One region of the Cupriavidus sp. SS-3 genome, then DNA from elsewhere that is predicted to be linked to it. Evidence: predicted binding sites of a transcription regulator. Region 1 holds the regulator's gene; each other region holds the start of a gene.
The links. Region 1 encodes HrcA, which represses chaperone genes, less so after heat shock. Its sites were predicted from a motif close to TTAGCACTCNNNNNNNNNGAGTGCTAA; they were not measured.

Region 1 (10,101 bases):
CCAGGATCCCGCGCTGCGGATCCGGCCGACGCTGGAGGTGCTGGCGGTGGCGGTCGAGCGCGGCCTGCTGCCCGCCGGGCAGGCCGCACAGCTGGGCGATGCCTATCGCTTCCTGCGCCAGCTCGAACACCGGCTGCAATACCGCGACGACGCGCAGACCCACCACCTGCCCACTTCACCGGACGAGCAGCAGGCCGTGGCGCGGATGATGGGCTGCGCCGACTGGCCGGCGTTGCTGTCGCGGCTGGCCGAGCTGCAGGAACCGGTCGCGCAGCAGTTCGAGGCCACCTTTTCCGACCCCGACGCCGGCCCGTGCGAGGCCCTGTGGCCGGACATCGTCATGGAAGACAGCGCCGCGCGCGCGCAGGACACCCCGCGCCAGGATGCGTCGCAGGCCGAAGCCGACAGCGCGGTGCCGTGCCAGCGGCTGCAGGCTGCCGGCTTTACCGACTGCAATGCGCTGCTGGACCGGCTGCGCGCGACTGCTGCGTCGCTGCGCTATCGCGCGCTGTCCGAAGCCAGCCGCGCGCGCTTCGACCAGCTGGTCAACCGCGCGCTCGACCTGGCCGCGCGCCAGGACGATCCCGACAGCACCATCGGACGCTTTATCGACTTCCTCGAGGCGATCAGCCGGCGCGCCTCCTACCTGTCGCTGCTGTCCGAATATCCGCAGGCGATGGACCGCGTCGCGCAGACGCTGCACGCCTCGCGCTGGGCCGCGGCCTACCTGACGCGCCATCCGCAACTGCTGGACGAACTGCTCGACAGCGACGCGCTGGCCGGCGCGCCCGACTGGGCCGCGTTCCGCAAGCGCCTGCATGAACGGCTGCTGGCCGCGGAGGGGCAGGTCGAGCAGCAGATGGACATCCTGCGCCGCGAGCACCATGCGGAGACCTTCCGCGTGCTGCTGCAGGACCTGCAGGGCATGCTGACGGTCGAGCAGGTGGCCGACCGCCTGTCGGACCTGGCCGATGCCATGCTCGACGCGACCCTGGAAACGGTGTGGCGCCAGCTCGCCACGCGCCATCGCGAGGTGCCGCGCTTCGCCGTGATCGCGTATGGACGGCTGGGCGGCAAGGAACTGGGCTATGCCTCGGACCTGGACATCATCTTCTTGTACGACGACGAGCACGAGCGCGCGCCCGAGGTCTATGCCGCCTATGCGCGCCGCCTGATCACCTGGCTCACCAGCCATACCGCGGCCGGCGCGCTGTTCGACGTCGACACGCGGCTGCGTCCCAATGGCGCGGCCGGCCTGCTGGTGACCAGCTTCGACGCGTTTCGCCGCTACCAGCTGCGCGAGGGCGACAACACCGCCTGGGTGTGGGAACACCAGGCGCTGACGCGCGCACGCTTCTGCGCCGGCGACGCCGCCATCGGCGCGCGCTTCGAGGCGTTGCGCGACGAGGTGCTGTGCCAGGAGCGCGACGCCGCGGTGCTGCGCGGCGAGATCGCGCAGATGCGCCGCAAGGTTGCCGAAGGCCATCCCAACCCCACCGACCTGTTCGACCTGAAGCACGATCGCGGCGGCATGGTCGATATCGAATTCACGGTGCAGTACCTGGTGCTGCTGCATAGCCGCGCCCATCCGCAGCTGACGCGCAATGCCGGCAACATCGCGCTGCTGCGCGAAGCCGGCGAGCTGGGCCTGATCGATGCCAAGCTGGCGCTGGCGGTGGGCGACGCCTACCGGCTGTTCCGCGCGCGCCAGCACCAGCTGCGCCTCGACGGCCAGGTCCATGCGCGCGTGGCGCCGGCGTCGATGGCCGCGCAGGTCGCGGCGGTGGGCACGCTGTGGCGGGCCGTGTTCGGTGAGGGCTGAGGCCGCGGGGCCGCCGGCGCCGCCCGGCGCATCGTGGCCGGGGCTGCTGGCGGGAGTGGCGCTGGTATGGGCGCTGTCGGCGGCGTTCACCTTCTTGCCGTGGTGGCATGCGCAGGGCCTGTACCTGCGCGACGCGGTGCGGGTGGACGGGCAGTGGTGGCGCCTGGCCACGGCGATGTGGGTGCACCTCGACGGCCATCACTGGCTGGCCGACATGCTCGCCGCCACCGGCGTGCTGGCGATCTGCGCGCGCGTGGCGCGGGTGCGCAGCCTGTTGCTGGTGCTGGTGGCGTGCGGCATCGCGGTGCAGCTGGTGCTGCTGCGCGTGCCGGCGATTGCCTGGTACGGCGGGCTCTCGGGCGCGCTGCACGGGCTGGCGCTGTGGGGCGCGCTGGGGCTGCTGCGCGCGCCGGGCCTGGCGCGCATCACCGGCGTGCTGCTGTGCCTGGGCGTGCTGGCCAAGGTCTGGGTGGAACAGTCGTGGCTGGCGCCGGTGGTGTTCGATCCGGCGTGGGGCTTCGGCGTGGTGCGAGTGGCGCACGCGGCCGGCGCCGTGGCCGGCCTGCTGTGCTGGGCGTTGCAGGAGTGGTGGCTGGCGCGGCGGCCGGCGGGCGATAGCGGCGCCGCCGCCTGAGCCCCACCGCTGCCGCTAGCCGCGGCGGCGCAGTGCGAAGCCGGTCAGTCCCGCCAGGGCGAGCAGCAGCGCGCTCCACAGCGGCACCGCGCCGCCGCCACCGCCGCCATCCGCGGCCGGTGCCGGCGCGGCCTGCGCCGGCGGCATGCCCAGCGCGGCCAGCAGCGCGCCGTCGGCATCGAGCAGCCCCGCGCCGCACACACCCGGGTTGGTGGTGCAGAACGTGCCGGAGGGATGCGGGCGCGCCGAACTCTTCAGCGCCGCGGTGACCTGCGCCGGCGTCAGCGAGCCATTGAGCGTGAACATCATCGACACCACGCCCGAGACCATCGGCACGGCGAAACTGGTGCCCGCCGACGACGCCACCACGTAGTTGCCCAGCGTCGTCTTGCCGTCGTTGCTGAGCGTGCGGATCACCGAAGGCGTGACCGTGCAGCGACCGTCGACCACCTGCGAGTTGCCGCAGCCGCCGCCCGGCGCGCTGATCGCCACCTGCGGGCCGACGTTGGCATAGCTGGCGTTCTCGCCGCCGTTGGCGTGCGCGGTGACCGCGATCACGCCGCTGCAGTCGGCCGGCGCCTCGACCGCACCGCGGTTGTTGCCGGCCGCGGCCACCACCACCACGCCGCGCGCATTCAGGTCGTTGACGGCCTGCTGCTCGATGCCGCTGCAGGTGCCGCCGCCCAGGCTGATATTGACCACGCGCGCCGGGTTCGGGTTGTCCGGCACGTTCGGCACCGGCAGGCCGCCGGCCCAGCGCATGCCGTCGACGGTGTCGGACAGCAGCGCGCCGCAGCGTCCCGACACCCGCACCGGCAGGATGCGCGCATTCCAGTCGACCCCCGCGATATCGCGCGAGTTATTGGTCAGCGCCCCCAGCACGCCGGCCACGCGCGTGCCATGCCAGCTGTTGTTGGTAGGAGCGGGCGTTGGCGTGCTGCTGCCCGGGCAGGTGAAGCCGGCTGGCAGGTTGTCGCCGGCATCGGTCGGGTCGCCGTCGCGGCCGTCGCCGTCATTGGAAACCGTGGTGGTGCTGATGAAGTCGAAGCCGGACAGCAGCCGTCCCTGCAGGTCGGGATGGGGCAGGATGCCGGTGTCCACCACCGCCACCACCATGCCGCTGCTGCCGCCGGTGCGGTCCCACGCGCGCGGCAGGTTGACGCCGCCGACTGCGGTGCCGGTGCCCTTCAGGTACGGCTGGTTGACCTGGAACTCGGGATCGTCGGGCAGGGTGTCGTGCAGCCGCAGCCAGCGGTCGGGCACGGCATCGGCCACGCGCGGGTCCTGGCGCAGTCGCGCCGCCGCCGCTTCGGGATCGGCGGCATCGGCGTCGGCCACCTGCAGCAGCTGCAGGTTGCCGCCCATGGCCCGGCGTGCCGACAGCGCGATGCCGGTGCGTTCGCTCAGCTGCTTGAGGGCTTCGGCAGCAGCCGGCGACTTGACGGCGCCGCTGCCATCGACCGCGGTAGTGCCGTCGCGCCAGCGCACGATGATGTGGCCGGTGTAGGCCGGCGCGGACTGCGCGCCGGCTGCAAGCGCCGTGCCGGTCGGGAGCGCGCCGCATGCTGCGGCGGTGGCCAGGGCGATGGCCCGCCAGCGGCGGGCCGCGAAGCTGCGGCGGAACACGGACAGCGCGGAATGCGGCATGGATTTCTCCTCCCTGGGGCGTAGCGCGCTCGGGCCGGGCCGGCGCGTGGGCATGTTATGTAGCGAATACGATCCCGCCGGGTTGTGCAAGGCCGGCTTTGGGATCGTCCGCGTTCGTTAATGCGGCGTTCCGTACAGATTCGGCACGTGCTAGCGCGCCGGCATGTCGCGGCTGGTGGGCATGCTGCGGCTGGGCTTGAGCAGCCGGTCCGGTTCGGCGGTCTCGATGCGCGGCGTGGCGCGCAGCGTGTCGACGGCCTGGTCGAGGGTGGCGTCCGCCGACGGCGAGATCGCCGTGACCAGCCACACTCCGCCGGACATCGGCCGCTTGACCACGTAGCGGATCGGGCCCTTGATCTCGGCCAGCAGCTTGCCGGCGTCTTCGGACAGGTCCACCGCGGGCGGCTTGAAGCGGACCATGATGTCGCCAAGCGCACGGTCGTCGCTGATGCTGCCCGGCGGCGGCGCCGAAGCCTTGTGCTGGGCCTGGCAGGCGGACAGTGCCAGCAGTGCGGCCGACGCGGCGGTGGCAAGGGCCAGCACCGCGCGCCGCGAGGCGCGCGGGCGGTGGTCGGTGGGCGGCGCTGGGCGGGTCATGGGGAAAGCTCCTGTCGATAAATAAATTGGCGCGGTGCCACGCAAGGCCGCTCAATGTGGCGCGAACCTTAGCCGGCGGCGGCGCGGCGGCCGCGCTTGCCGTCCTTGCCCGCGCGCGCGGGCTGGCCGGCGCCGCTGTCGGTCATGCCCTGCGCCAGCATCTCCTCGGCATGTTGCAGCGTCGTGGCGGTGACGGTGGCGCCGCCCAGCATGCGCGCGGTCTCGACCACGCGTCCGGCCGGGTCGAGCACGCGGATGCGCGAGCGCGTCACCGACGCGTCGGCTTCGGCCGTGGTTTCCTTGCTGACCAGCAGATGGGTGCCGGCCTGCGCCGCCACTTGCGGCAGGTGGGTCACGCACAGCACCTGGCGCGCGCGGCCGAGTTCCTGCAGGCGCCGGCCGACCACCTCGGCGACCGCGCCGCCGATGCCGGTGTCGACCTCGTCAAAGATCAGCGTGGGCGTGGGCGAGGCTTCGCTGGTGATCACCGAGATCGCCAGGCTGATGCGCGCGAGTTCGCCGCCTGAGGCGACCCGGGCGAGCGGGCGCGCGCTGACGCCGGCGTGGCCGGCCACCAGGAACTCGACCTGCTCCAGGCCGTAGCTCTGGCCTTCGTCAAGCGCATTGAGCGCCGCGACAAAGCTGCCGCCGGCCATCGACAGGCCCTGCATGGCGTCGGTGACCGCGCCGGACAGCGCCTGCGCGGCTTGCTTGCGGGCATGGCTGAGATGCTGCGCCAGCGTCAGGTAGGCGGCCTTGGCCGCGGCCTCGCGCGCCATCACCTTGTTCAGGTCCTGCGCGGCCTGCAGGTCGTCGAGCTGCTGGCGGCGCGCGACCAGTTCATCGGCGAGCTGCTCGGGCGGCAGGCGGTACTTGCGCGCGGTGGCGTGCAGCGCCTGCATGCGCTCTTCCACCGCCTGCAGCCGCTCGGGATCGAGCTCGAGCCGGTCGACATAGCGCGTCAGCGAATGCGCGGCTTCCTCGGCCTGCAGCTGCGCCGGCTCCAGCGCGGCCAGCACGTCGCGCAGCGCGGCGTCGACATCGGCCAGCTGCTGCAGCCGGTGCACGATGCCGTTGAGCGCCGACAGCACCGAGCCGTCGGCCTCGGACAGTGCGTCGAGCGCGGCGCGGCTGCCGTCGATCAGGCCGGCGGCGTGCGAGAGCCGGTTGTACTCCGACTGGATCTCGTCCCATTCGCCCGGCTGCGGGTTGAGCTTGTCCAGTTCCCCCACCTGCCATTCGAGCCGTTCGCGCTCGAGCTGCATCTCGCGCGACTGGTGCTCGACCGCTTCGCGCTGGCGCACGCAGGCACGCCAGGCGCGCCAGGCCTCGGCCACCGCGGCGGCCTGCTGCGTCAGGCCGGCGTGGGCGTCGAACAGCAGCCGCTGCGCATCCGGGCGCAGCAGTTGCTGATGCGCGTGCTGGCCATGGATGTCGACCAGCTGGTCGCCCACTTCGCGCAGCTGTGCCAGGGTCGCGGCGGCGCCGTTGATAAAGGCCTTGCTGCGGCCGCCGGCATCGACGGTGCGGCGCAGCAGCACGGTCGGCACGCCGCCGTCTTCTTCGCTGTTGAGCTCGCGCTCGGCCAGCCACGCATCGAGCGCGGGATGGGTCGAGAAGGTGGCGCTGACGCTGGCGCGCGGCGCGCCTTCGCGCACCACGCCGGCATCGGCGCGCTCGCCCAGCACCAGCGCCAGGGCATCGATCAGGATCGACTTGCCGGCGCCGGTCTCGCCGGTGAACACGGTAAAGCCGGAGGCGAAGTCCAGGTCGAGGGTGTCGACGATGACGAAATCACGGATGGACAGGCTGCGCAGCATCGTGGCGGGGAAGGGTGGTCGGTCCGATGACGGGTCGGGCTCGGGCTGAGGGGCGGCTGGATGGCGCTCAGAGGCGGTTGTCTTCGGACGGGTATTCGTGCCAGTGCAGCTTCTTGCGCAGTGTGGCGTAGTAGTTGTAGCCCACCGGGTGCAGCAGGTTGATGGTCTTCTGCGAGCGCCGCACCACGATGCGGTCGCCCGGCAGCAGCGAGGTCAGCGACTGCATGTCGAAGTTGACGCTGGCGTCGCGCGCGCTCGCCACCTCGATCGTGACCTCGGCGTCGTGCGGCAACACGATCGGCCGGTTCGACAGCGCGTGCGGGGCGATCGGTACCAGCACCACGCCCGACAGCGTGGGATGCAGGATCGGGCCGCCGGCCGACAGCGCGTAGGCGGTGGAGCCGGTGGCGGTCGACACGATCAGGCCGTCGGAACGCTGGTTGTACATGAAGTGGCCGTCGACCGAAACCGCCAGCTCGACCATGCCGGAGATGCCGGAGCGGTTCACCACCACATCGTTCAGCGCCAGCGCCGAGAAGATGTCCATGTCGTCGCGCACCACGCGCGAGGCCAGCAGAAGCCGGGTCTCGGACTCGTAGCGGCCGTCGAGCATGTCGGGCAGCACGGTGTGCGCGTCTTCCAGCGCAATATCGGTCATGAAGCCGAGCCGCCCGTGGTTCACGCCGATCAGGGGCACGTCATAGCCGGCAAGCTGGCGCGCAATGCCCAGCAGCGTGCCGTCGCCACCCAGCACCACGGCGACGTCGGCCTGCGTGCCGATCTCTTCGGCGGACAGGGCGGGGTAGGCGGTCAGCCCGGTGGCCAGCGCGGTCTCGCGCTCGAACACCACATCCTGGCCGTTGCGCAGGATATAGGAGGCGATCTCTTCCAGCGGCCCTTCGATGCCGGCGGTGGAGTACCTGCCCACCAGGGCGACGGTCTTGAATGGAGTGCGCACGGCGCTGGCTTTGGGTGGGGCGGACATGCCGGGATTAGACCATACCGCCGTGACGGTTGTCAGCAGGCGCTGGCGGCCCATCCCGCGGCACATCGGGCCGGTCCGCCAGAAGGTCCAAAACTTGCGTAAAATCGGGGCATCATGGATGAACGTTCCAAAACGCTGCTCAAGACCCTGATCGAGCGCTACATTGCCGAAGGCCAGCCGGTCGGTTCCCGCACCCTGTCCAAGTACTCGGGGCTGGACCTGTCGCCGGCGACGATACGCAATGTGATGTCCGATCTCGAGGAAATGGGTTTTATCGCCAGCCCGCACACCTCGGCCGGCCGCATCCCGACGCCGCGCGGCTACCGGCTGTTCGTCGATTCGATGCTGACCGCCAAGCCGCTCGAGCGCAACGCGGACCTGGCCGAGCTGACCGGGCAGATCCAGGACCAGCTGGGCGGCCAGCAACTGGGGCCGCAGCGCATGATCACGGCGGCGGCGCGCACGCTGTCCAACCTGTCGCACTTTGCCGGCGTGGTGATGACGCCGCGCCGCGCGCAGGCGTTCCGGCAGATCGAGTTCATGCGGCTGTCGGACAAGCGCATCCTGCTGATCATCGTCAGCCCCGAGGGCGACGTGCAGAACCGCATCATCCAGACCGAACTCCCCTACACGCCGGCGCAATTGATCGAGGCGGCCAATTTCTTCAACTCGCACTATGCCGGCATGAGCTTCGACACCGTGCGCAGCCACCTGCGGCTCGAGCTGCAGGACCTGCGCCGCGACATGTCGCAGCTGATGCAGGCCGCGGTCGAGGCCGGCAGCGCCGCCGAGGACGAGGACGACGACCACGTCTATATCAGCGGCGAGCGCAAGCTGCTCGAAGTCGACGACCTGGCCTCGAGCATGGACAAGCTGCGGCGCCTGTTCGACGTGTTCGAGCACAAGACCAGCCTGCTGCAGCTGCTGGACGTGTCCAGCCATGCGCAGGGCGTGCAGATCTTCATCGGCGGCGAAAGCCAACTGGTGCCGATCGAAGACATGGCGGTCATCACCGCGCCGTACGAGGTCGACGGGCAGATCGTCGGCACCTTGGGGGTGATTGGCCCCACGCGCATGGCTTACGAGCGCGTGATCCCGATCGTCGACATTACCGCGCGGTTGCTGTCGAGCGCGCTGAGCCAGAACTAGTGGTCCGGCGTTCCGGTCTGACCCGCGGCTCTCCCATTCCCGCCGCGCGGGCCCGGCGCCGGTGCGCCGCCCCCGCCCCATCCCGGCATCGCGCCAACCCGCAAGCGACATGACGTTTTCTCCCGAACCGGCCTACCAGCACGGCCAGGCGCCGCGCACGGCGATCCTGCTGGTCAACCTCGGCACCCCCGATGCCCCCACGCCCAAGGCGGTGGGGCGCTACCTGAAGCAATTCCTGTCCGATCCGCGCGTGGTCGAGATCCCGCGCGCGGCCTGGCTGCCGCTGCTGTACGGCGTGATCCTGCCGCTGCGCTCGCGCGCGTCGGCGCTCAAGTACGAATCGATCTGGCTGCGCGAGGCCCATATGACGGGCTCGCCGCTGCTGGTCTACAGCGAGCGCCAGGCGCACGCGCTGCAGCGGCTGCTGCACCAGAACGGCCACGACGTGACGGTGGCGTGCGCGATGCGCTACGGCAACCCGTCGATCGCCTCGGTGATGGAAGCGCTGCGCCGCCAGGGCTGCGAGCAGGTGCTGGTGCTGCCGATGTATCCGCAGTACTCGGGCACCACTACGGCCACCGCCTTCGACGAGGTGTTCCGGGTGCTGGGCCAGTGGCGCAACCAGCCGGAACTGCGGCTGATCAAGCATTTCCATGACCATCCCGCGTATATCTCCGCGCTGCAGCAGCAGGTCGCCGCCTACTGGAGCCGGCACGGCATGCCGGATTTCGGCCAGGGCGACAAGCTGATCCTGTCGTTCCACGGCGTGCCGCGGCGCACGCTGGAACTGGGCGATCCGTACCACTGCGAGTGCCTGAAGACCGGCCGCCTGCTGGGCGAGGCGCTGGGCCTGCAAGCGGGGCAGTACCAGGTGACGTTCCAGTCGCGCTTCGGCAAGGCCGAGTGGCTGCAGCCCTATACGGCGCCGACGCTGGCGGAGCTGGGCAAGGTCGGCGCCGGGCGCGTCGACGTGTTCTGCCCGGGCTTTCCGGCGGACTGCATCGAAACGCTGGAAGAAATCGCCATGGAAGGCCAGACTGAGTTCAAGGTCGCGGGCGGCAAGGACTTCCATTTCATTCCATGCATGAACGATGCCGCGCCGTGGGTCGCGGCGATGGCGGAGATCGCGCTGCAGCACCTGCAGGGCTGGCCGCTGGCCACGCCGCATGCGCATGAAGTGGAGGCGCGGCGCACGCGTGCGCAGGCGCGGGGAGCGGCGGCATGAACGTAGATTTCGAGGCGGATGCGCGCCAGCGCATCGACAAATGGCTGTGGTGCGCGCGTTTCTTCAAGACCCGCTCGCTCGCGGCAGAAGCGGTGGAGCGCGGCAAGGTGACGGTCAACGGCCAGCTGTGCAAGAACTCACGCGAGGTCAAGCCCGGCGACAAGGTTGCGCTGGAGGCACACCAGCAGCGCTGGGAGCTCGAAGTGAAGGGCATCGCCGCGG
Region 2 (10,101 bases), on a different contig from region 1:
GGTGTACTGGCTGTAAATCCGGCTGCCGTACCGGCCGGCGGGCCCCGGGACTGACCGGGACCGCCGGCGCCAACGCAAAAGAGAAACGCCGCAGGGGCCTGGCCAGCCTGCGGCGTTTGTCTTTTGCGGGCTGCGGTCGGAGCCGGCGCGGCGCGCCCGTTCAAGGCGCCATGCGGATGCCAGTGCTGTGGATCCAGCCCATCCAGCTCGAGAACAGGATGAACAGGAACAGCGCCACCGAGAAGCCCACGCGCAGCATCAGCGAGCGCATCATGTTGGGCGTCTTGCCGCGGTCGCGCATCATGAAGAACAGGGCCGAGGCCAGGCTGGCGATGATCAGGATGAAGGCGATGATGATGACAAAGCGCATGGCGGGGCGGATTGGGGGCAGGCGCGGCGCGACGTGCGGCGCACAGGGCCATTATCGCACCGGCACCCGCTGCGCAGTGCCGCCGCGGCGATGAGCTGGCGCCGCTTCGCCAGCCCCTTGCCGCTGGCCGCCGCAATGGTCGTGATCGCGGTGACCTGCGCGCTGGGCCACTGGCAGCTCGATCGCGCGCATGAGAAGGAAGCTCGCGCCGCGCGGCTGCAGGCGCTCGGCGCGCAGCCGCCCGTCATGCTCGGCACGGCGCCGCTGTCACAAGTTGTGACCGATCGCGTGGTGCGCGTGACCGGTCGCTTCGACGCATCGCGCACCGTATTGCTGGATAATCGCCCCCACGGCACCGGCGGCCGCAGCGGCGACAGCCGCGCCGGCTTCCTGGTGGTGACGCCGCTGGTGATCGGCGCGGCGCCCGATGAGGCCGGCGCTCAACGCGCGGTGCTGGTGCTGCGCGGCTGGCTGCCGCGCGATGCACAGGACCGCACCCGGATCGCGCCGTTCCCGACGCCCGAGGGCGAGGTGACCATCACCGGCACGGCACTGGCCGGTGTGCCGCGGGTCTATAGCCTGGGCCAGGAGGCGGCCGGCAGCCGGATCCGCCAGAACCTCGAGATCGCGCCGTATGCCGCCGAAACCGGGCTGGCCCTGCACCCGCTGGTGATCGAGCAGCGCAGCGATAGCGGCGACGGCCTGGCGCGCGACTGGCTGCCAGCCGACGTCGGCGCCGAGCGCCACTATGGCTATGCCTTCCAGTGGTTCGGGCTGGCCGCGCTGACGGTGGTGCTGGTGGTTGTGCTGGGCTGGCGCCGCGCACGGCGGCTGGCCGCACCCTGATCGAATGAATTGACCGCCCTTGCGCCGCGTACCGGTGCATGGGCTTGCCGAACAAAGGACAGACGTACTCCATGGCACAGCAAGACTCCGCTCCGGCCGCCGCGGCTTCGCCGCGCGACCCCCGCATCGACGCGCGCACGCGCCGTGGCCGCCTGCAGATGCTGATGCTGCTGCTGGTATGCGCGTCGCCGGTGATTGCCTCGTACTTTACCTACTACGTGATCAAGCCGCGCGGCGGCGCCACCAACTACGGCGCGCTGGTCGACCCGCAGCGGCCGATGCCGCCGGTGCGCGTCACCGACGAGCAGGGCCAGGCCGTGCCGCTGGAGCAGTTCCGCGGCAAGTGGCTGCTGGTCAGCGCCGATCCGTCGGCCTGCGACGAGGCCTGCGCGAAGAAGCTGTTCACCATCCGCCAGATCCGCGCCGGGCAGGGGCAGGACCGCCTGCGCATCGTGCCGGTGTGGCTGGTGACCGACGACGGCAAGATCGACGAACGCCTGGTCTCTGCCTACAACGAGCCCTACGCGGGCGTGCGCTTCCTGCGTATCGACCGCCAGGCCGCGCAGCAGTGGTTGCCGGCCGAGCCGGGCAAGCGCGCCGAGGACACGCTGTTCCTGGTCGACCCGCTGGGCAACCTGATGATGCGCTTCCCGCAGGACCCGGATCCCAAGAAAATGAGCGGCGACCTGAAGAAGCTGCTCAAGGTCTCGCGCATCGGCTGAGGGGACGGCATGCTGCTGCAACTGGCCATTATCGGCGTCCTGATCGCGCTGTTTCCGCTGTCCTACGTGATGGTGAAGGGTGACCGCAACAAGTACCGCAAGCTTGCCTGGATCACGGCGTTCCTGACGCTGGACCTGATCATGTTCGGCAGCTTCACGCGGCTGACCGACTCCGGGCTGGGTTGCCCGGACTGGCCGGGCTGCTACGGGCATTCCAACCCGCATGCCGCCATGGAGCCGATCCGCGCGGCCGAGACCGCCATGCCCAGCGGACCGGTGACGCTGGCCAAGGCATGGATCGAGATGATCCACCGCTACTTCGCCATGGCCGTCGGCGTGCTGATCATCACGCTGATGGTGCTGGCGTGGGTCAAGCGGCGCGAACTGAAGCAGTCGCCGTGGTTCGCCACCGGGGTGCTGCTGCTGGTGTGCGTGCAGGGCGCCTTCGGCGCCTTCACCGTGACCCTGAAGCTGCAGCCCATCATCGTCGTCACGCACCTGATGCTCGGCATGGCGCTGCTGGCGGTGCTGATCCAGCTGGGCTCGCGCAACGACCCGCCGCACCCGGTCGCGCCGCAGGCGGCGCGTCTGCGCTGGCCGGTGCGCATCGGCCTGCTGCTGCTGGTGATCCAGATCTTCCTGGGCGGCTGGGTCAGCACCAATTACGCGGTGCTGGCCTGCACCGACTTCCCGCTGTGCAATGGCCAGCTGGTGCCGGAGATGGACTTCCGCCATGGCTTTACGCTGTGGCGCCAGCTGGGCATGACCGCGGACGGCGACTACATCCCGCACGCGGCGCTGGTGGCGATCCACTGGGTGCATCGCGGCTTTGCCGTGATCGTGCTGGGCTACCTGGCATGGTTCGCCCTGCGTGCGCGCCGGCTCGAAGGGCTCAGCCGCGCCGCCGGCTGGCTGCTGGCGACGCTGGTGCTGCAACTGGCCACCGGGATGTCGAATATCGTGTTCGACTGGCCGCTGGTGGCGGCGGTCGCGCATAACGGCGGCGCCGCGGTGCTGCTGCTGCTGCTGGTCCGTCTCCACTACAATATCGGGCTGACGACCCGGGCCGCCGGCGCCCCCGCTGCCGTGCCGACTGCCGCCCGCGCCACATGAAAGACAAGACCCCTTCCGTGGTTACCGCTACCCATCCCCATTCCCTGGGCAGGTTGAGCCGCATACGGCACCTGGCCCGGCAATATGCCGCCCTGACCAAGCCGCGCGTGACGCAGCTGGCCGTGTTCTGCGCCATCATCGGCATGTTCCTCGCCACGCCCGGCATGGTGCCTTGGTCGGTGCTGATCGGCGGCGCCGCCGGCATCTGGCTGCTGGCCGGCGCGGCCTTCGCCATCAATTGCCTGGTCGAGCAGAAGATCGATGCACTGATGCGCCGCACCGCCTGGCGCCCGTCCGCCACCGGCGAGATCACCACGCGGCAGACGCTGGTGTTCTCCGCCATCCTGGGCGGCGCGGGCATGTGGCTGCTGCACGTCTACGCCAACGACCTGACCATGTGGCTGACCTTTGCCACCTTCCTGGGTTATGCGGTGGTCTACACCATCCTGCTCAAGCCGGCCACGCCGCAGAACATCGTCATCGGCGGCCTGTCCGGGGCGATGCCGCCGGCGCTGGGCTGGGCCGCGGTGGCGGGCGAGGTGCCGGCCGAGGCCTGGTTCCTGGTGCTGATCATCTTCACCTGGACCCCGCCGCACTTCTGGGCGCTGGCGCTGTACCGCCGCGCCGACTACGCCAAGTCCGGGCTGCCGATGCTGCCGGTGACGCACGGCGAGCGCTACACGCTGCTGCATATCCTGCTGTACACGCTGATCATGATCGCGGCGACGCTGCTGCCCTTTGTCTACGGCATGAGCGGCTACATCTACCTGGCGGCCGCGCTGGCGCTTGGGGCGGGCTTCCTCGCCTATGCCTGGAAGCTGTACCGGAACTATTCGGACGAACTGGCGCAGCGCACCTTCCGCTTCTCGATCCTGTACCTGTCGCTGCTGTTCGCGGCGCTGCTGGTCGACCACTACTTCAAGTTCGTGCCGCAGGTCTGACCTGCTCTTTTCGCGTGTCCCGGCTGCGGCATCTTGCCGCGCCGGCGCGAGCGCGGCAGCATGATCGGCGATACTGCATGCTGTCTCCTTCTCATTCCTGACCGGTCCCCCGCATGCCACGCCTCAGCCCCGTTTCCGGCCTGTTCGCCGCCTTCCGCCGCTTTTCCCTGCTGGCCGCGCTGGCCCTGGCCGTAGCCGCCTGCGGACAGCAGAAGGCCTCGTTTCGCAATGTCGATATCACCGGCGCCGCAGACTTCGGCAAGGACTTTTCGCTGACCGACCATACCGGCAAGGTGCGCACCCTGGCGGACTACAAGGGCAAGGCCGTGGTGATGTTCTTCGGCTACACCCACTGCCCGGATGTCTGCCCCACCACCATGGCCGAACTGAAGGCGGTGATGGAGCAGCTGGGGCCGGACGCGGACCGCGTGCAGGTGCTGTTCGTCACGGTGGATCCGGAGCGCGATACGCAGGCGCTGCTGGCGCAGTACGTGCCCGCCTTCGATCCCCGCTTCGTCGGGCTGCGCCCGGCCGACGAGGCCGCGCTGCAGAAGCTGGCCAAGGACTTCAAGGTGTTCTATGCCAAGGTGCCGGGCAGTTCACCCAACAACTACACCGTGGATCACTCGGCCGGCAGCTATGTGTTCGACCCGCAGGGCAAGCTGCGGCTGTTCATCCGCCATGGCCAGGGTCCGGAGCCCATCGCGCACGACCTGAAGCAGCTGATGTCCTGACGCAAGCGGGGCGCACGGGTGCGGCATAACGTCGCACCAACGCTTCGCGGGCAACAAAAAAGGCCGGTCCAGGGACCGGCCTTTTGCATGGTTGCGGCTGGGGATCAGGCGAATGCCTGCAGCGCGCCCTTCATCTTCTTCATCGCCGCCGCCTCGATCTGGCGGATGCGCTCGGCCGATACGCCGAACTCGTCGGCCAGCTCATGCAGCGTGGCGCCGCCGGAGCCGTCGTCCTCGACGTTGAGCCAGCGCGCCTCGATGATGCGGCGGCTACGCTCGTCGAGCTTGCCCAGCGCTTCTTCGAGCCCCTCGACCTGCATGCGGTCGTGGCGCTTGGCTTCCATCACGCGCGTCGGCTCATTGTGATTGTCAGCCAGGTAGGCGATGGGGGCGAATTCCTCTTCGCCGTCGTCGACCTGGCCTTCAAGCGCCAGATCGCCGCCCGACAGGCGGGTTTCCATCTCCATCACTTCTTCGGGCTTGACGTTCAGCTCGCGCGCCACGGCCTCGACCTGTTCCGGCGTGAAGGTGTGCCCGCCCTGCTTGTGGCTGCGCAGGTTGAAGAACAGCTTGCGCTGGGCCTTGGTGGTGGCCACCTTGACCATGCGCCAGTTCTTCAGCACGTATTCATGGATTTCGGCCTTGATCCAGTGCATCGCGTACGACACCAGGCGCACACCCTGGTCCGGATCGAAACGCTTCACCGCCTTCATCAGGCCGATATTGCCTTCCTGGATCAGGTCGGCATGGGGCAGGCCGTAACCGAGGTACTGGCGGGCGATCGACACCACCAGCCGCAGGTGCGACATCACCAGGCGGCGGGCCGCATCGACGGAATCGTGGTCGCGCAGCTCGCGCGCCAGGCGTTGCTCTTCCTCCGCGGTCAGCAGCGGAATGCGGTGGACAGCCTGGATGTAGCTGTCGAGGTTGCCCACGGTCGCCGGAAAGGTCAGCGCAAAGCTGCCCGTGTTCCGGGGCACCGTCGGCAGACGGTTGTTCGTCAGGGTTTGGTCGGCAGACAAGACTGCGTTCACTCAATGGCTCCTTTCGCGTCCGGCGGTTTGGTTGCCGGTGCGCCGCGGCCCCTTGGGGGAATCGGCGGCACTGCAACGCATCTTAGCACTCTGGCCGGGTGAGTGCTAATTGGAGTGCCGGTGGCTCCGATAGTTCCCAAGTATCGATCTGTCTGTTCGGATAGTCAGGTGGATCGAAATGAGACGGCAACGATACCGCTGCCGCCGCGCACTGGTAGTTAGAGCCCGGGGTGGCAACGGGGTTCTGCCGGCCGTCGCAATGCTCTGTTCCACCAGCGACTACACTCGACCGGCGGGCAGCGCACTGGCATGCTTGCGAGCCTCTCTTATCGGATCGGAGGAGTTATGTCTGTTATCGAACACTTGCTCAAGCCGCATGTGCGCGACCTGGGCGATTTCACCGTGCGCCGGCTGCTGCCCGCCGCGGCAACCCAGACCGTCGGGCCGTTTATCTTCTTCGACCATATGGGACCGGTGCAGCTGCCACCGGGCCAGGGCGCCGATGTGCGTCCGCATCCCCATATCGGCCTGGCCACGGTCACCTACCTGTTCGAGGGCGAGATCATCCATCGCGACAGCCTTGGCAGCGACCAGGCGATCCGCCCTGGCGACGTCAACTGGATGACCGCCGGCCACGGCATCGTGCATTCGGAGCGATCGCCCGAGCACGTGCGGCCAGAGGGCGCACGCCTGCACGGCATCCAGACCTGGGTGGCGCTGCCGCGGCAGCACGAGGGCGCCGAACCGTCGTTTTTCCACCATCCCGCCGCGACGCTGCCGCGCATCGAGCGGCCCGGCCTGCGCATGGTGGTGATTGCCGGCGATGCGTTCGGCCAGACCTCGCCGGTCCAGGTCTTCAGCCGCACGCTGTACGTGGCAATCGAGCTGGACGCGGGCGCCAGCGTGGAGATTCCCGCCGACCACGCCGAGCGCGGCATCTATCCGGTCGACGGCGCGGTCGCGCTCGACGGCGAGCCGCTGCCGGCCGAGCACATGGTGGTGCTCACGCCGGGCCAGCCGGCCACGCTGACGGCCACGGCGCCGTCGCGCGTGATGCTGCTCGGCGGGGACCCGACCGACGGGCACCGCTTTATCTACTGGAACTTCGTTGCCAGCAGCAAGGTGGCGATCGAGGCCGCGGCCCAGCGCTGGGAGGACGACCAGTTCCCGCGCGTGCCCGGCGAGACCGAGCGCATTCCGCTGCCCCCGCGCAAGCCCTGACGGTGGTGCCGGGGCTGGCTCAGACCGGACTGGCCCAGGTCACGCGGGTGCCCTGGCGCAGGCATTCGCGGATAGCCTCGATCTGGATGGTTATCGGCGCCGGCACCGGCACCGCGCCGTCCAGCACGCGCCGGATCCAGGCCACGGTCAGGCCGGCATCGCTGCCCGGCGGAAGCTCCGGCACATCGCCGATCGAGCCGCCGGCCTGGCCCACCAGTGTGTGCTGGTGGCCTTCATGCAGCCAGTCGATGCGGCCGGTGCGCCGGGCATCGGCCACCACCTCGCCCTCGGTGCCGCGCGCCAGCAGCACGTTGGCGGGTTCGTGGGAGAAGTAGTCGGTCAGCGTCTCGCGGTATTCAGGGTGCGTGTAGCTGTACAGCCGCAGGCCTTCGGCGGGCGAGTGCTCGCCCACCGGCTGCAGCATCTTGGCCACCGTATGCGACGAATTGCGCAGGCCGATCACGGTGCGCCGCTCCAGCAGCCGCGACAGCCCGGGCGACAGCACATCCACCGGCAGCACCGCCAGCGGGCCATTGCCGTCCCCATCGCGCAGCCTGGCCGCGGCTTCGGCGGTGCTCGCGCACAGGGGCACGCCCAGGGCCTCGAACAGCGCCATGCTGGTCACGCGCCCCTCGAACTCGCGCGTGCCGTGCACCAGCACGGGGACGCCTTCGCGGGCCAGCAACAGCGCCAGCAGCGGCACCAGGTTGGGCTGCTTGCGCGCGCCGTTGTAGCTGGGGATCACCACCACCTGCCGGTCCGGCGGCGCCGGCAGCGGCTCGCAGTGCGCATGCGCGGCCTCCAGCATGCCGGCCAGCTCGTGCGGGGCCTCGCCCTTGATGCGATAAGCCATCAGGATGGCGCCCAGCTCCAGGTCGGACACGCGGCCCGCCAGCATGGCGTCGAACAGGGCCTGCGCGTCCTCGCGCGGCAGCGCGCGCGCGCCGTTGACGCCGCGGCCGATCTCCTTGATAAAGCGGGCGGCGGGAAATGGGGCGGCGGTCGTGGTCATGGTGGCGTGGGGGTAGTGTGTTCTGGGTTCATGATAGCGGAGCGCGGCGGCCTCGCCCATGGCCGCCGGGCACGCCACCGCGCCGCTACGCCGCTTGCAGCAGCGCCGGATTGCGCTGCTTGCGGTAGAGGAAGTCCAGCACCGCGGTGCGGCAGCGGTGGTAGGCCGGATCGTCCGCCAGCGCCACGCGGTCGCGCGGGCGCGGCAGGTCCACCTTGAGGATTTCGCCGATGGTGGCCGCCGGGCCGTTGGTCATCATCACGATGCGGTCCGCCAGCAGCACGGCCTCGTCGACATCGTGCGTCACCATCACCACCGTGCTGCGGGTGCCTGCCACGATCTTGATCAGCTCGTCCTGCAGGTGCGCACGCGTGAGCGCATCTAGCGCGCCGAAGGGCTCGTCCATCAGCAGCACCTTGGGCGCCATCGCCAGCGCGCGGGCAATGCCCACGCGCTGCTTCATGCCGCCGGAGATCTCGTGCGGATACTTGTTCTCGGCGTGCGTCAGGCCCACCAGCGCCAGCGTGTCGTGCGTACGCGCCTTGAGCTGCGGCTTGCTCTCGCTGGTGGCGAAGACGCGCTCCACGCCCAGGTAGACGTTCTCGAAGCACGTCAGCCACGGCAGCAGCGAATGGTTCTGGAACACCACCGCGCGCTCCGGCCCCGGCCCGGCGATCTCGCGCCCGGCGCAGATCAGCGCGCCCGCGGTGGGCGTGGCCAGTCCCGCGACCAGGTTCAGCAGCGTGGACTTGCCGCAGCCGGAATGGCCGATCAGCGTGATGAACTCGCCCTCGGCGATATGCAGGTTGATATCGCGCAGGGCGACGAACGGTCCCTTGCGGGTCTTGAAGGTCTGGCCGACGTTTTCGATGCTGACGAACTTGTCCATGGCGATTCTCCCCGCGTATCAGTTGGTGCCGTAGCTGAAGCGCCGGGCCAGCGCCAGCAGCGCGTGCTCCAGCAGCAGCCCGATGATGCCGATCACGAAGATCGCGATCACGATGTGCTCGACCTTCAGGTTGTTCCATTCGTCCCACAGCCAGAAGCCGATGCCGGTGCCGCCGGTGAGCATCTCGGCCGCGACGATCACCAGCCACGCGGTGCCGATCGACAGCCGCACGCCGGTCAGCATGTAGGGCAGCACCGCGGGGAACAGCACCCGCGTGAACACCTTCCATTCCGACAGGTCGAGCACGCGCGCCACGTTCAGGTAGTCCTGCGGCACGCGCGTGACACCCACCGCGGTGTTGATCACCATCGGCCAGATCGAGCAGATGAAGATCGCCCAGATCGCGGCCGGATTGGCCGCCTTGAACAGCAGCAGCCCGATCGGCAGCCATGCCAGCGGCGAAACCGGCCGCAGCAGGCTGATCACCGGCGCGGTCATGGCGTTCAGGAAGGCGAAGCGCCCGATCAGGAAGCCGGCCGGGATGCCGACCAGCGCGGCCAGGCCGAAGCCTGCTGCCACGCGCGCCAGCGACGCCAGCACGTTCCAGCCGATGCCCTGGTCATTGGGACCGTTGCGGTAGAACGGGTCGGCAAAGAGCGGCACCGCGGCGTTCCATGTCGCGCCCGGCGTGGGGATGGCCGGGATCATGCTGGCGATGCCGTGCCAGGCCAGTACGAACAGGGCGAAGCCCAGCAGCGGCGGCACCGCCTTGAGCACCAGCGCGGCAGCGGTCTCGCGGCGTGCCGCGCGCCGGGCCTGCGCGGAGATTTCCTGTTCGCGCCGGCGTGTCCGTTCCTTGGTGTCGGGGTCGGCTGCGGCATCGGGCGTGGTGGAGGCAATGGCATTCATGTCGGGCTCCTTTGGTCAGGGGCACAGCGGATCAGGCGGCGGGCGTGCCGGCGGCCTTGATCTTGAAACCGTCGGCGTAGGCTTTCGGGTCCTTGCCGTCCCAGACCACGCCGTCGATCAGCTTCGAGCTGCGCATGTCGCTCTTGGGCAGCGGCACCTGCGCGGCGGTGGCGGCCTGCTTGTAGATGTCGATGCGGTTGACCTGCCTGGCCACGGCGAGGTAATCCGGGTGGGCCTTGAGCAGGCCCCAGCGCTTGTGCTGCGTCAGGAACCACATGCCGTCGGACAGGAACGGGAAGTTCGCATTGCC
Region 3 (10,101 bases), on a different contig from region 1:
CTGCAAGCCGTGCAGGCCGACCCGCGCGTGCGCGAAGCCTATATGGGAGTCTGACCATGCTGAAAGTGAAAGGCCTGCACGCCGGCTACAGCCCGGTGCCAGCGCTGCATGACATCAACATCGAGGTCGGGCCGGGCGAGGCGGTGGCCGTGGTAGGTGCCAATGGCGCGGGCAAGACGGCGCTGGTGCGCACGCTGTCCGGGCTGGTGCGGCCGATGGCGGGCAGCATCGTCAAGGATGGGGTGGAAATCGGCCACGTGCCGGGGCATCGCCGCTTCGAGCATGGCATTGCCGTGGTGCTGGAGAACCGCAACCTGTTCGGCGAGCTGTCGGTGCGCGACAACCTGCGCCTTGCCGAGCAAGCCGGCAGGCGCGCGCGTGGCGGCGCGATGCGCTTCACGCACGACGAAGTCTGCGAACTGTTCCCGCTGCTGCGCGAGCGCGGCAGCGGCCAGGTTGGCCTGCTCTCGGGCGGGCAGCAGCAGATGGTGGCGATCGCCCGCGCGCTGCTGCTGCAGCCCGACCTGCTGATCATGGACGAGCTGACCACGGGCCTGGCGCCGCGCATTGTCAAGGAAATCCTGGCCGTGCTCAACCGGCTGCGCGAGCGCGGGCTGAGCATCGTGCTGGTGGAACAGAGCGTGGCGATTGCCGCGGAGATGACCGACCGCGCCTACGTGCTTTCGGTGGGACGGGTGATCCACGAAGTGCGGCGCGGAGAGTGGCAGGCGCTGCTGAACGACAAGACGCTGGTGAAGGCGTATCTGCATGGCTGAGGGCACCGACATGGGCAAGACGGACACGAAGACCGGAGGGTATATGGAAGATCTCGCTGCGCTCAGGCAGGCGGATGCCGCGCGATACCGCGCAATGCTCGCCGGCGATATCGCGGGGCTGGAAGACCTGCTTGCGGATGAACTCAGCTATACCCACTCCTCGGCGTTGCGCGAGGACAAGCAGGCATACCTGGCATCGCTGCGCAGCGGGCGGGTGCGCTACCTGCGGGCCTCGGTACAGGAGGTGGGGCAGGAAATCTACAACGACATCGCGGTGATGCAGGGCAAGGCCCTGCTGGTTGCCGTGGTCGACGGCGTGGAACGCACGCTGGACAACCGCTTCCTCAGCGTGTGGAAGCGGCGGGAGGGCGCGTGGCAGATGCTGGCGTGGGCCTCGACGCCGATCCCCGCGCCGGCTGCTGCGGCCCCAGGCCAGGCATTTCAATAGGTATATGGGATATGGACTTCATCATTCATTGCCTTGACCACGCCGATGCCTTGCAGCGCCGGCTCGACAGCTACGACGCACATCGCGCCTACCTGGCAACCGCAGAGGTCCGGTGCGTAATGTGCGGGCCGTTGATGTCCGACGACGGCGCGCGCATGATCGGCAGCTTGTTCCTTGTGCGTGCGCAGGACAAACAGCAGGTCATCGACTTCAACCGGGCCGATCCCTTCCAGCAGGCGGGCGTGTGGAAAGAGATCCATATCCATCCGTTCCTGCTGCGGGTGGACAACCATCCAGGCGCACAGCGCCCGCTTTAGTTCACCGGTAGTGAGCAGGCAGCCGTGCATGGATTGCAGCGCCATGCAGAAGATTTCACCACGCGTGTCCAACCGAACCGGACGCGCATTCACAGGAGCGGAAGATGAGCAAGACCTACAAGCGTTTGGACAAGAGCCAGGCTGCGGTGCTGATGGTGGATCATCAGGCCGGCCTGCTGTCGCTGGTGCGCGACATCGAGCCGGACAAGTTCAAGAACAACGTTCTCGCCATGGCGGATCTGGCCAGGTATTTCAAGCTGCCGACGATCCTGACCACCAGCTTCGAGGACGGCCCCAACGGGCCGTTGGTGCCGGAGCTCAAGGCCATGTTCCCCGATGCGCCGTTTATTCCGCGCCCCGGGCAGATCAATGCGTGGGACAACGAGGACTTCGTCAAGGCGGTCAAGGAAACCGGCAAGAAGCAACTGCTGATCGCCGGGGTGGTGACTGAAGTCTGCGTGGCGTTTCCGGCATTGTCGGCGATCGAAGAGGGCTACGATGTGTTCGTGGTGACCGATGCATCCGGTACCTTCAATGAGGTGACGCGGGAATCCGCGTGGCACCGCATGGCCGAGGCCGGCGCCCAGCTGATGACGTGGTTCGGCGTTGCCTGCGAGCTTCATCGCGACTGGCGCAACGACATCGAGGGGCTGGGGACCTTGTTCTCCAACCATATTCCCGACTACCGGAACCTGATTACGGCGTACACCACCGTGAAGGGCGGCAAATAAACATCGCGTCAGCGCGGGGCCACCTGGCACCGCGCTGGCCGTCGGCCTGGCAACCAGGAATATTCTGCAGGCGATGCGGGGCGAGTCCCGATTCGTGCCGCATCGTCGACGTTATCGCGATGATCCAAAGCATCGCTTCCGGCGCAATCCTTAGCCCCGGCTCTCCATGTGCGCTGCGCCCGTCCTCCGGGAAAACCCGCATCCAGCGCCTGTCTTGAAATGCCCCTACCCCGTCCCTATAATTAGCACTCGTCAGGGGTGAGTGCTAACAGCCCTCTGCGACACCTGAACATTTCTGACGGCCGTCGCCTCGGTAGCCGGCCGATTTGTGATCAAAAACTCACTTTGTATCTAGGAGTCCGTATGAATCTGCGTCCTCTGCACGACCGCGTGATCGTGAAGCGTCTGGACAACGAAACCAAGACCGCGTCCGGTATCGTGATTCCCGACAACGCTGCCGAGAAGCCCGATCAAGGCGAAGTGCTGGCAATCGGTCCCGGCAAGAAGGATGACAAGGGCAACAACATCGCCCTGGACGTCAAGGTCGGCGATCGCGTGCTGTTCGGCAAGTATGCCGGCCAGGGCGTGAAGGTGGATGGCCAGGAACTGCTGGTCATGCGCGAAGAAGACATCATGGCCGTGGTCAACAAGTAATCCGTTACTTGTAGCCCCACCCGTACAGATTTCAGGAGATTCAGAACATGGCAGCAAAAGACGTAGTGTTTGGCGACGCCGCCCGTGCCAAGATGGTCGAAGGCGTGAACATCCTCGCCAACGCAGTCAAGGTGACCCTGGGCCCGAAGGGCCGCAACGTGGTGCTGGAGCGCAGCTTCGGCGGCCCGACCGTGACCAAGGACGGCGTGTCCGTGGCCAAGGAAATCGAGCTGAAGGACAAGCTGCAGAACATGGGCGCCCAGATGGTCAAGGAAGTGGCTTCCAAGACCAGCGACAACGCCGGTGACGGTACCACCACCGCTACCGTGCTGGCCCAGTCGATCGTGCGCGAAGGCATGAAGTTCGTTGCCGCCGGCATGAACCCGATGGACCTGAAGCGCGGCATCGACAAGGCTGTCGCCGCCGCCGTGGAAGAGCTGAAGAAGGTCAGCAAGCCCACCACCACCAGCAAGGAAATCGCCCAGGTTGGCGCGATCTCGGCCAACAGCGACACCTCCATCGGTGAGCGCATCGCCGAAGCCATGGACAAGGTCGGCAAGGAAGGCGTGATCACCGTCGAAGACGGCAAGTCGCTGGCCGACGAGCTGGAAGTCGTGGAAGGCATGCAGTTCGACCGCGGCTACCTGTCGCCGTACTTCATCAACAACCCGGAAAAGCAGGTTGTCCAGCTGGACAGCCCGTTCGTGCTGCTGTTCGACAAGAAGGTTTCGAACATCCGCGACCTGCTGCCGGTGCTGGAGCAAGTGGCCAAGGCCGGCCGCCCGCTGCTGATCATCGCTGAAGACGTCGAGGGCGAAGCCCTGGCGACCCTGGTGGTCAACAACATCCGTGGCATCCTGAAGACCGCTGCCGTCAAGGCTCCGGGCTTCGGCGACCGCCGCAAGGCCATGCTGGAAGACATCGCCATCCTGACCGGCGGCACCGTGATCGCTGAAGAGATCGGCCTGACGCTGGAAAAGGCGACCCTGAACGACCTGGGCCAGGCCAAGCGCATCGAGATCGGCAAGGAAAACACCATCATCATCGATGGCGCCGGCGACGCCGCTGCGATCGAAGGCCGCGTGAAGCAGATCCGCGCCCAGATCGAAGAAGCGACCTCGGACTACGACCGTGAAAAGCTGCAAGAGCGCGTGGCCAAGCTGGCCGGCGGTGTTGCCGTGATCAAGGTTGGCGCTGCCACCGAAGTCGAAATGAAGGAAAAGAAGGCCCGCGTGGAAGACGCCCTGCACGCCACCCGCGCTGCGGTGGAAGAAGGCATCGTCCCCGGCGGTGGTGTGGCCCTGCTGCGCGCCCGCGCTGCGATCTCGGCACTGACCGGCGAAAACGCCGACCAGAACGCCGGTATCAAGATCGTGCTGCGCGCGATGGAAGAGCCGCTGCGCCAGATCGTGCTGAACGCCGGTGAAGAAGCTTCGGTGGTCGTTGCCAAGGTGATCGAAGGCAAGGGCAACTACGGCTACAACGCCGCCTCGGGCGAGTACGGCGACCTGGTCGAAATGGGCGTGCTGGACCCGACCAAGGTCACCCGCACCGCACTGCAGAACGCCGCTTCGGTGGCTTCGCTGATGCTGACCACCGACTGCGCCGTGGCCGAAACGCCGAAGGAAGAGTCGGCTCCGGCAATGCCGGGCGGCATGGGCGGCATGGGCGGCATGGAAGGCATGATGTAATCCATCCCCGGCCAACTGCCCGTGAGGGCAGGCTGCGATGAAAAACCCCCCGCGGACGCGAGTCCGCGGGGGGTTTTTGTTTGGATGGCCGGCGCGGGAGTGCGCGGGCCGGCTTGCGTCAGACTTCGACCACGCAGCACCAGTCGAAGGACTTGTTCTCCAGCTCGCCGGTACGACGGCTGACATAGCCGCGCGGGTTGCACACCACGCGCGAGTTGTCGACGCAGTAGTCGAAGCTGGTGTGGGTATGGCCGTGGATCCACAGGTCTGCCTGCGCCACCAGGTCAGGCCGGCGTGACAGGAAGCCGCCGGAGACCAGGTCGTGCGAGAAGCGCGGATCCAGGCTGCCGAGGTCCGGGCCGTGGTGCGTGACCACCACCGTCTTGCCGGCGTAGGGCAGCGCCAGCTGCGCCGACAGCCAGTCGGACGCGGCCAGGTGGCGTGCCAGTGCGTCCTGCGGCGTGAACTGGCGCATGTGGCCATCGGCGCCGCGGATCTCGATCAGCCGGTGGTCGTACATCGCTTTCGCGCACGCCTGCATCGCCTCGTCGCGCCGGTCGGTGCCGAACAGCGTGTAGTCCGTCCACCACGTCGTGCCGATGACGCGCACGCCGTCGAATTCCGCGACGTCGCCATTGAGCAGGCGCACCTGCGGATGCGCGGCCGCGGCCTCGGCCATCTGCTGGTCGACGGTGTCGAAATTGCTCTCGTAGTACTCGTGGTTGCCCGGCACATAGACCACCGGCTGGCTGAACGTGCCGATGGCCCAGTCGATGCCGTCGCGGCCGTTGGCGATGTCGCCGGCCAGTATCACGAGGTCGGCGTCGCATGCCGGTACGGACTGCGGCAGGTTGTGTTCGATGTGGAGGTCGCTCAGGATGCGTAGCTTCATCGGGACTCCAGGCGGGTAGGGCGCGCGCTGCGTGGCCTCGGCGCCGCAGGGGATTGCCTGCATTCTTCAGAAGCCAGACCGTCCGGTCAAGCCCCGGGACTCGCCCGGCAAAGCAAAAAAGCCCGGAACCTGGGTTCCGGGCAAGTGACTGTCTTGCCGGCATTGCACCGGGAGACAGCCGGGGGAAACTGTCGCGGTTTCCCGGAGGGCTTAACCTCCTTGTCCCGCCATGGTTGGCAGCAGCACGCGATAGATCTGGATGAAGGCCGGCCCCAGCAACACCAGCAGCAAGGACGGGAAGATGGTGAAGATCAGCGGGAACAGCAGCTTCAGCGCAATCTTGGCGGCCTGCTCCTCGGCGCGCATGCGGCGCTTGGTGCGCAGCATGTCGGACAGCACGCGCAGCGACTCGCCCAGGCTGGTGCCGAAGCGGTCGGCCTGGACCAGCATCGAGGCGAACTTGTCGACGTCTTCGACGCCGGTGCGCAGCGCCAGGTTGGTCAAGGCCTTTTCCTTGGAGAAGCCCGAGCGCAGTTCCAGCAGCATCAGCTGCAGCTCATCGGCCAGCACCGGGCAGCGCAGCGCCAGTTCGTCGGCCACGCGCATCAGCGCCGCGTCCAGGCCGAGGCCGGCTTCGACGCAGACGGTCAGCAGGTCGATCACGTCGGGGAATTCTTCGAAGACGGTGCGCTGGCGCTGGGAGACTTTGCGGGCGAGGACTATGTTGGGGAGGTAGTAGCCGGTGGCGGCAAGCAAAGCCAGCAGTGCGAACATCAGCTGCTGGCTTTGCTGTCCGGGCTGGCTGCTGACCGCCAGCAGGCCAAGCATGGGCAGGCCGACGGCCAGTACTGTCTTGGCGCCGAAGTACAGCGGCGCGGCGCTGGCACTGCGCCAGCCGGCATTCATGAAACGCACGCGCAGCTGCGAGTTCTCCCAGCCCTCCTTGGGCAGCGACAGCCGCGATATCGGCTGCGCCCACTTCACCAGTTTTTCGATCAGCGCCTGCTGCCGGCCCTGGTCGGCCTCGAACGGGCCGGCCTGGCCGGCGATCTGCTCGGCCCGCCCGCGCAGCCGATGGGGCGCGAGTGCATAAAGCACGCCGAACACCGTGCCGAACGCCGCCACGAAGATCAGTGCGAGCACGATCATCTGGTCGCCCTGGAACCCCTGGAAAATCTCTTGCATGATGGACTCCCCGTCAGTATGGCTGTCCAAGCCCTGCTTCTTCTGGTGTTGCGCCGAGATAATCGCAGCCGGTGTCTCAGACCCGGATCCGGATGATCTTGCGCATCCACAGCACGCCAAAGGTCATCGACACCAGCGCCCCGCCGATCATGCGCAGCCCCAGCGGGTCTTCCCACAGCACGTTCATGAAACCGGGATTGATCACCAGGATCATGCCGGCGGTGCCGAAGGGCAGCAGCCCCAGCACCCATGCCGACAGCTTGCCTTCGGCCGACAGCACGCGGATCTTGTCGAACAGCTTCAGGCGCTCGCGCACCATGGTGCCGATCGTGTCGAGGATCTCGGCAAGGTTGCCGCCGCTTTCGCGCTGGATCAGTACCGCGATGACAAAGTAGCGCAGGTCGGCCACCGGCACGCGCATGGCCAGGTTGGTCATGGCTTCGTCCAGCGCCACGCCGTAGTTGATTTCTTCGAAGGTGGTGCGGAACTCCGGCCCGATCGGCGCCTTCATTTCCTGCCCGACCATGCTGAGCGCGCCGCTGAACGAGTGCCCGGCGCGCAGGGCGCGGCTGATCATGTCGACCGCATCGGGCAGTTGCGCTTCGAGCTGCTTGAGCCGCTTGGCGCGCAGGTGCACCACGTGCAGCACCGGCAGCATGGCGGCCAGCACCGCGCCGAGCATCACCAGTGAAGCCGGTACCGGCAACAGCGGAATCAGTGCGACCGTGCACAGAACCACCATGGCGCAGTACCCGAACAACTGTGCCACCGACCAGGTGCTGCCGGACTGCTCGAGCCAGCGGTCCAGCGCGCCGATGCGCGGCACCCGCATCAGCCACTGCTGCAGGCGCGGCGAGTCGGCCAGCAGGCGCTTCTTCAGGATCGAGAGCTGCTCGGCACCGATGTGTCCGCCGGCCGACAGCGCCCGAAGCCGCGCTTCGATACGCTTGGCCGCGGGTCCGTGGGCATTGTTCCACCACAGGTAGATGCCCTCGACGCAGAGCACCACGGCGACGAACAGCAGGATGCCGAAGGCGTAGAAGATCGTACTCATGTGTGGCTCCCCCGGATGGATCGTATTGGTATTGGCCCTGACTGGTCAGACTTCGTAGCGCTTGGCGGGATCGTAGGTATCGTCAGGCAGTCCCACGCCGAACACGCGCAGCCGTTCGGCAAACTTGGGATAGACCCCGGTGGCGCGGAAGTTGCCGCGCACGGTCCCGTCCTTGTCCACCCCGGTGCGCTGGAACGTGAAGATCTCCTGCATGTTGATGATGTCGCCCTCCATGCCGGTGATTTCCTGGATGCTGATGATCTTGCGGCGGCCATCGGTCATGCGCGCGGCCTGCACGATCACCGTGATGGCCGAGGCGATCTGCTGCCGCATGGCCTTGGCCGGCATGGTCAGGCCGGCCATGCTGACCATGTTTTCCAGCCGTGTCAGCGCATCGCGCGGGGTGTTGGCGTGGATGGTGGTCAGCGAGCCCTCATGGCCGGTGTTCATCGCGTTGAGCATGTCCAGCGCCTCGCCGCCGCGCACTTCGCCCAGGATGATGCGGTCCGGGCGCATGCGCAGCGCGTTGCGCACCAGCGCGCGCTGCGTGATCTCGCCCTTGCCTTCGATATTGGGCGGGCGCGTTTCCAGCCGCAGCACGTGGGGCTGGCGCAGCTGCAGTTCCGCGGCGTCTTCGATCGTGACCACGCGCTCGTCCTCCGGGATAAAGCCGGACAGGATGTTCAGCAGCGTGGTCTTGCCGCTGCCGGTGCCGCCCGACACCAGCACGTTGACCTTGGCCTGCGACAGCGCCTGCAACAGCTGCGCCATCGGCGGCGTCAGGCTGCGCAGGTTGACCAGGTCGGCCACCTGCAGCGGATTCACGGCAAAGCGGCGGATCGACAGCAGCGGCCCGTCGATGGCCGAGGGCGGAATGATGGCGTTGACGCGCGAGCCGTCCGGCAGGCGCGCGTCGACCATCGGGCTGGTTTCGTCGATGCGGCGCCCGACGCGCGACACGATCTTCTCGATCACCTTCATCAGATGCGCGTCGTCGTAGAACACGACGTCGGTCAGCTCCAGCTTGCCGCGCCGTTCGACATAGGTCTGGCGCGCGGTGTTGACCAGGATGTCCGACACGGTCGGGTCTTTCAGCAGCGGCTCGAGCGGGCCGAAGCCGAACATCTCGTCGTAGATCTCGACGGTCAGCTGGCGGCGCTCGGTGTCGTTGAGCAGCACCTTCTGTTCGTCGACGATCAGGTTGACCAGCGCGGTGATCTCCTGGCGCACCTGTTCCTGCGGATAGCGTGCCAGCCGCTCCAGCTCGACGCGGTCTAGCACGGTCTCGTGCACGTCGCGCTTGAGCTGATGGTAGCCGCCCGATACGGACGCGGCCGAGGTCGCAAACTGGATCGCGGCGTGGCCGTTGGCAGCGAAGGCAGGCCCGGCATTGGCCAGTTGTTCTCGGATCGACATGATGGACTCCTCGTTGACAGGTGCGGCTGACCGTGGCCGGTCGGGGCAATCGGTGGAATCAGGTACTCTTCGCGCGCAGCATCAGCCGGCGCAGCGGCGACGCGGTTTCGGTCCGGGTGCGCCGCTCGGCCTCGGCCGGGCCGCACAACTGCGTGGCCATGGCCTGGAGCGCGCGCGTCATGGCGCTGCGCCGGCTCAGCTTGGCCACCGGCTCGCCGTGGCTGATGGCCTCATCCACGGCCGCCGGGTCGTCGGGCAGGGTGAAGGCGGCCTTCACGCCGAAGATCTCTTCCATGGTGGCGCGCGGCATCTCGTGCTTGCGGCCAGTGCGGTTGAGCACCAGGCGGACCTTGTCGGCGGAGTAGTGCAGGGCGCTCAGGATGTCGAGCAGCCTGCGTCCCGGACGACCGAAAGAGATCGCGGGTTCGGCCACCACGCAGATGCGGTCGCTGTGGTCCAGCACGCCGATCGACAGCGGATCGATGCTCTGCCCCAGGTCGAAGATCACGAAGTCGTAGGCCGGCTGTACCACCGAAAGGATCCACTCGAGCTTGTCCTTCTGGATCTGGCTGGCCTTGACCGGGTCGGAGGCGCCGGCCAGCATGTCGAAGCCGTTGTCGACGTGCACCAGGCAGGCCTCGAGGAAGGCGCTGTCCATGCGGTCGATCTGGCTGCAGATCTCGGGCAGCGTCGACGGCGGGATCTTGTCGCTGACGATATAGGTCAAGTCGCCGAAATGCCGGTTCAGGTCGACCACCAGCGCGCGCTTGCCCAGATGCCGCGCCAGCGCGTCGCCCAGGTTGGCCGCGATGAAGCTGGTGCCGGCACCGCCCTTGCAGGAGATCATGGAGATTACCTGCGCGGTGTCCTGCGCGCGCGGCACGTGGGTGGCTTCCACGCGCCTGAGCGCCTCGGACAGTTGCGCCTTGTCCAGAGG

Region 2: a site for HrcA is predicted at 5,843-5,869, ahead of rpoH (RNA polymerase sigma factor RpoH). Genes of this name have one in related genera too.
Region 3: a site for HrcA is predicted at 2,515-2,541, ahead of groES (co-chaperone GroES). Genes of this name have one in related genera too.

What each region holds. Positions count from the first base shown of each region.
Region 1 is NZ_JAYLVT010000003.1:167,826-177,926, forward strand. Features, by position in the region: gene glnE (bifunctional [glutamate--ammonia ligase]-adenylyl-L-tyrosine phosphorylase/[glutamate--ammonia-ligase] adenylyltransferase) at 1-1,822, shown strand, start outside; gene rrtA (rhombosortase) at 1,812-2,456, shown strand; gene mprA (MprA protease, GlyGly-CTERM protein-sorting domain-containing form) at 2,472-4,103, opposite strand; gene U9J39_RS06690 (hypothetical protein) at 4,254-4,700, opposite strand; gene recN (DNA repair protein RecN) at 4,769-6,520, opposite strand; gene U9J39_RS06700 (NAD kinase) at 6,588-7,505, opposite strand; gene hrcA (heat-inducible transcriptional repressor HrcA) at 7,620-8,654, shown strand; gene hemH (ferrochelatase) at 8,764-9,879, shown strand; gene U9J39_RS06715 (RNA-binding S4 domain-containing protein) at 9,876-10,101, shown strand, end outside.
Region 2 is NZ_JAYLVT010000005.1:232,635-242,735, reverse strand. Features, by position in the region: gene U9J39_RS10730 (cytochrome c oxidase subunit 3) at 1-16, shown strand, start outside; gene U9J39_RS10725 (twin transmembrane helix small protein) at 161-370, opposite strand; gene U9J39_RS10720 (SURF1 family protein) at 461-1,216, shown strand; gene U9J39_RS10715 (SCO family protein) at 1,288-1,938, shown strand; gene U9J39_RS10710 (COX15/CtaA family protein) at 1,948-3,051, shown strand; gene cyoE (heme o synthase) at 3,048-3,992, shown strand; gene U9J39_RS10700 (SCO family protein) at 4,106-4,726, shown strand; gene rpoH (RNA polymerase sigma factor RpoH) at 4,831-5,760, opposite strand; gene U9J39_RS10690 (pirin family protein) at 6,106-6,981, shown strand; gene ybiB (DNA-binding protein YbiB) at 7,001-7,993, opposite strand; gene U9J39_RS10680 (ABC transporter ATP-binding protein) at 8,079-8,882, opposite strand; gene ntrB (nitrate ABC transporter permease) at 8,901-9,791, opposite strand; gene U9J39_RS10670 (CmpA/NrtA family ABC transporter substrate-binding protein) at 9,823-10,101, opposite strand, start outside.
Region 3 is NZ_JAYLVT010000008.1:41,118-51,218, forward strand. Features, by position in the region: gene U9J39_RS14080 (ABC transporter ATP-binding protein) at 1-54, shown strand, start outside; gene U9J39_RS14085 (ABC transporter ATP-binding protein) at 57-776, shown strand; gene U9J39_RS14090 (nuclear transport factor 2 family protein) at 769-1,224, shown strand; gene U9J39_RS14095 (YciI family protein) at 1,236-1,541, shown strand; gene ycaC (isochorismate family cysteine hydrolase YcaC) at 1,646-2,272, shown strand; gene groES (co-chaperone GroES) at 2,636-2,926, shown strand; gene groL (chaperonin GroEL) at 2,974-4,617, shown strand; gene U9J39_RS14115 (metallophosphoesterase) at 4,736-5,509, opposite strand; gene U9J39_RS14120 (type II secretion system F family protein) at 5,720-6,694, opposite strand; gene U9J39_RS14125 (type II secretion system F family protein) at 6,771-7,748, opposite strand; gene U9J39_RS14130 (CpaF family protein) at 7,794-9,164, opposite strand; gene U9J39_RS14135 (AAA family ATPase) at 9,223-10,101, opposite strand, start outside.